Regions from separate parts of the Novosphingobium sp. ES2-1 genome, predicted to be linked through region 2. Evidence: predicted binding sites of a transcription regulator. Region 2 holds the regulator's gene; the other holds the start of a gene.
What was found. The regulator LexA, encoded in region 2, represses DNA repair genes until DNA is damaged. The targets are predictions, from matches to a motif close to GTTCCNCNCTTGTTCT.
Positions count from the first base shown of each region.

Region 1: a site for LexA is predicted at 691-706, ahead of IM701_RS13970 (ribonucleoside-diphosphate reductase subunit alpha). Genes of this name have one in related genera too.

Region 1 covers NZ_CP063445.1:2,850,920-2,853,317, reverse strand. Annotated here, with positions in the region: gene IM701_RS13980 (YifB family Mg chelatase-like AAA ATPase) at 1-49, shown strand, start outside; gene IM701_RS13975 (GlsB/YeaQ/YmgE family stress response membrane protein) at 52-300, opposite strand; gene IM701_RS13970 (ribonucleoside-diphosphate reductase subunit alpha) at 794-2,398, shown strand, end outside.
Region 2 covers NZ_CP063445.1:1,461,085-1,463,482, reverse strand. Annotated here, with positions in the region: gene IM701_RS06965 (molybdopterin molybdotransferase MoeA) at 1-832, shown strand, start outside; gene lexA (transcriptional repressor LexA) at 952-1,671, shown strand; gene IM701_RS06955 (energy transducer TonB) at 1,921-2,398, shown strand, end outside.

The sequences.
Region 1 (2,398 bases), 1.4 Mb from region 2:
CCATGTGGCCGAAGCGCTCAGCTATCGCCGCATTGCGCCTCGGGCTTAGGCTTAAAGATTGCGCCCAAGGAAGATGAGCAGCATCGCTCCGATGACCGAGGCGAGGCAGCCTGCGCGGTTCACGCCTTCGCCGAACGTCCGTCCGCTGCGCCAACTGGCGAACAGGCCTGCGACAAGCGCGCCGCCTACCCCCAGCAGCACGGTCTTGAGCATGCCGATGTCGACGTCGCCGGGATAGAAGAACCGCGCCAGCACGCCGACCACCAGACCGGTGAAGACAATCGAGATCAGATTCAGCACACCTGCACTCCGTTCCTGTGGACACCACATATGGTGCCGGTTGACGCTCTCTTGTCCACAAGTTGGTGGCCAACCCGAAAAATATTTCGACCGGTGTCGTTTCGCCCTTGAAGTGCAGGAAAGTCCACGCGTCGCTGCACTGCACAATAGCTCTTCTGGCGACGAAGCGAATCGCACGTGCGACGAATCGAGTCTCCCTGCGGATGTTTACCCTCTTGTGTCTGAATCCGGTTGAGGCACTATGGGTTGTGGTCGGGCTTCAGGGGGACCTCTAAACCTAGTTTAGAGCGCTTGGGCGTGTTTTGCGCGCAATGGCAACGCATTGCCTGCGCGCATGGCACACGGGGCCGTGATCGGGAATTCTGGAGCCGAGCGCCTGCGGAACAACATGTTCCACTTTCGTTCCGTCTCTTGTAGGATTGGGCCACTCGCCCGATTCGAGTGTCGATTGATCGCCCGGGCCTTGGCTGCGGGGTGCGAACGGGGGTTGAACGTGGATTTCAGAACTGGAGACGGCTCCGTGGTTGCGCAGGACGAACTGGCGCTTGCAGGCGCTCCGGCTGCGGCCGGTGAAGCAAAGGCGATGGATATGGACGCCAAGGACGCAGGCAGCGAAGCACTTGTCGCAGGCATGGCCGCCACCGTCGCAGCGGCTGCCGTTGCGGCCGCGCCGGTCAGCGATTCCAAGAAGGTCAATCCGCGCCGCTTTACCATCGTGACGGATGACAGCCGCGATGCGCGCCTGACCGATTTCGGCAAGGACACGCTGGACGACCGCTACCTGCTCCCCGGCGAGAAGTATCAGGACCTGTTCGCGCGCGTGGCCGATGCCTATGCCGACGATCAGGAGCACGCCCAGCGTCTCTACGACTACATCTCGAAGCTGTGGTTCATGCCGGCCACGCCGGTTCTGTCGAACGGCGGCACCGGGCGCGGCCTTCCGATCTCGTGCTACCTCAACTCGGTCGATGACAGCCTCGAAGGCATTGTCGCGACGTGGAACGAGAACGTCTGGCTCGCCTCGCGCGGCGGCGGCATCGGCACCTATTGGGGCAAGGTCCGCGGCATCGGCGAGAGCGTCGGCCTCAACGGCAAGACCAGCGGCATCATCCCCTTCGTGCGCGTGATGGATTCGCTGACGCTGGCGATCAGCCAGGGTTCGCTGCGGCGCGGTTCGGCGGCCTGCTATCTCGACGTTTCGCACCCGGAAATCGAGGAGTTCCTCGAGATCCGCAAACCTTCGGGTGACTTCAACCGCAAGGCGCTGAACCTCCATCATGGCGTGCTGCTGACCGACGAATTCATGGAAGCCGTGCGCGATGGCACGGAATTCCACCTGCGCAGCCCCAAGGACGGCTCGATTCGCAGCACGGTCGATGCGCGTTCGCTGTTCCAGAAGCTCGTTGAAACCCGCCTTGCCACGGGCGAGCCCTACATTGTGTTCAACGACACGGTGAACCGCATGATGCCCAAGCATCACCGCGACCTGGGGCTGAAGGTCTCGACCTCGAACCTCTGCTCGGAAATCACCCTGCCGACGGGCCGCGATCACCTCGGCAACGATCGTACCGCGGTGTGCTGCCTGTCCTCGCTCAACCTTGAAACCTGGGACGAGTGGAACGGCGACAAGCGCTTCATCGAGGACGTGCTGCGCTTCCTCGACAACGTGCTGCAGGACTACATCGACCGCGCGCCCAGCGAGATGGCCCGTGCCAAGTACTCGGCCATGCGCGAACGCTCGGTCGGCATGGGCGTGATGGGCTTCCACTCCTTCCTCCAGCTCAAGGGCATCGCCTTTGAATCGGCGATGGCCAAGGCGTGGAACCTCAAGATGTTCAAACACGTCGCCGCCAAGGCGGACGAGGCTTCGATCCTGCTCGCGCAGGAACGCGGTGCATGTCCGGACGCTGCCGAAATGGGCGTGATGCAGCGCTTCTCCTGCAAGATGGCGATTGCGCCGACCGCGTCGATCTCGATCATCTGCGGCGGCACCTCTGCCTGCATCGAGCCGATCCCGGCCAACATCTACACGCACAAGACCCTGTCGGGCTCGTTCGTGGTCAAGAACCCCTATCTGCAGAAGCTTCTGGCCGAAAAG
Region 2 (2,398 bases):
ACCGCAGCCCGCTTCGCGCCACGTTCGACCCGCAGGCATGGATTTCAGCTCTCGCGAAACGCTGATCTCTGCGGGTAGCCGCATTAGCCCTGCGCAAATCGCGCTCGCCATCGCCGGTGGCCACAGCCATCTCCCCGTGCGCCGGCGTGTCAGCCTGGCCGTCATCGACAGCGGCGACGAACTGGTTGCTCCCGGCCACCTGCCCGACCTGCACCAGCTTCCCGCCAGCAACGGGCCGATGCTCTGTGCGATGGCCGCCTCCCTGCCGGTCGATATCCGCCATGCCGGTCCTGTGGCGGACGAACTCGCAGAATTGGTCCGCGCGCTGGACGCGGCAAACAACTCGGACATCATCGTCACAAGCGGCGGGGCGTCAGTCGGGGATCACGATCTCGTTCGCCCGGCGCTCGAGGCCGTTGGCGCCTCGATCGACTTCTGGCGCATCGGCATCAAGCCGGGCAAGCCGCTGCTGGTGGCAACGCGTGGATCCCAGATCATTCTCGGCCTGCCCGGCAATCCCGCCTCGGCCTTCGTCACGGCCTACCTGTTCATGCTCCCCCTGTTGAGAGCGATGCTCGGCGCGAGTGCGCCTTTGCCAAAAGCCGTCCCAGCCCGGCTTGCAGAGCCACTGGCGCAGGGCGGGAGCCGAATGGAGTTCCTGCGCGCGATATGGGACGGAGCGTCGGTAAGGCTCGACCCGCTCCAGGATTCCGGAGCGCTCTCTCCACTTTCAAGGGCCAACGCGTTGGCCGTGCGTGAAGCAGGGGCCGAGGCCAAACCGGCCGGAACGGATGTTCCTATCTACCTCCTCGAAAATGGCGGAATTGCTTGACGAGTCGCAACAGGTTGCTTATCCGTTCCGCATTCGTTCGCCGGGATGGAACATTCACTCCCGGTCCATGAAAGACCAGCGGCTTTGCCTCGAAGCCGCGCATTGCGGAGTGGCCGCCGATGTTGACGCGCAAGCAGCACGAACTGCTCACCTTCATTCAGGTCCGGCTTGAAGAGTCGGGCATCTCCCCCTCGTTCGAGGAGATGAAGGAAGCGCTCGATCTGAAGTCCAAGTCGGGCGTCCACCGGCTGATCTCGGCGCTTGAAGAGCGTGGCTTCATCCGCCGCCTCCCCAACCGCGCACGGGCACTCGAAGTCCTCCGCCAGCCAGACAGCGCGGTGGGCAAGCAGAGCGCCGTTCGGCAGATTGCCAATGCAGATGGTGGAGCAACGGGCGGAAGCGTCACGGCGCTTCGTCCTGCACCAAAAGCGCCTCCCGTGCCTGTGGCGGCAAACGACGTGATCGAGCTGCCGCTGCACGGCAAGATTGCAGCCGGTGTGCCAATCGAAGCGCTTGAGACGACGGCGACCCTGCCGGTTCCTGCCGCGCTACTGGGCGCAGGAGAGCATTACGCACTCGAAGTGTCCGGTGACTCGATGGTTGAAGCCGGGATCTTCGATGGCGATTACGCGCTTGTCCGCAAGACCGATATGGCGCGCGATGGCGAGATCGTGGTTGCACTTGTGCGCGGGGAAGAGGCCACGCTCAAGTATCTCCATCACGAAAAGGGCATGGTTCGGCTGGATCCCGCCAACGCTGCCTATGATCCTCAGTTCTATCGCCCCGACGAGGTGACCGTGCAGGGCAAGCTTGCAGGCTTGTTGCGGCGCTACCACTGACGTTTGTTGCAACATAGCGCCCGGCCATCGGGCGTGCCTGATGACAAAGGCCGCTGCGCAGGAAATGCGCGGCGGCTTTTTTGCATCAGCAAGTTATGGCAAATATCAATCGATTTGGTTGAGATTCTTCTGGATGTGGTCCAGTGTGAGGTATAGTATCCGCTGTTACCGAATGCCCCGCCATGGGGCGCCCCTTTCCGGGACGGCCCGCCAGAACATGGGGCGTCGGCAACGGAAGAGGTGTTGCCAATGGCTTATGCAATCGAGAATACGAGACGCAGGCAGACACAGACCTTCATCGCGGTCGGGCTGCTTCATGGAGTGGCGATCTGGGCGATTGCTTCAGGGTTCGCCAACAGCATGGTCACGATCCTGACGGACCGACTTCCTGCCAAGCAGTGGGAGGACGAGGAGGTGAAGGTAACGCCTGTCGTGCCGCCGCCGGACGTGAAACCTTCCCCACAGCCTGACAGCCGCTCGCTGGTGGCCCCCCGCCCCGACATCGCGATTACGCCGGTGGATCCTTCAAGCACAGTCCGGGATATCGAGGTCATCCCGATCACACCAGTCGACCCTATCCCGAACGTCCTGCCCGAGCCCCGCCCCTCTCCCTCGCCGAGCTTTGCCGTGCGCACAGCATCGCCGAAGGGATCGCCGGGCTCATGGGTCTCGGACCGCGACTATCCCTCGGCCGCAATCAGAGAGGAAAGGGAAGGACTAACCCGCT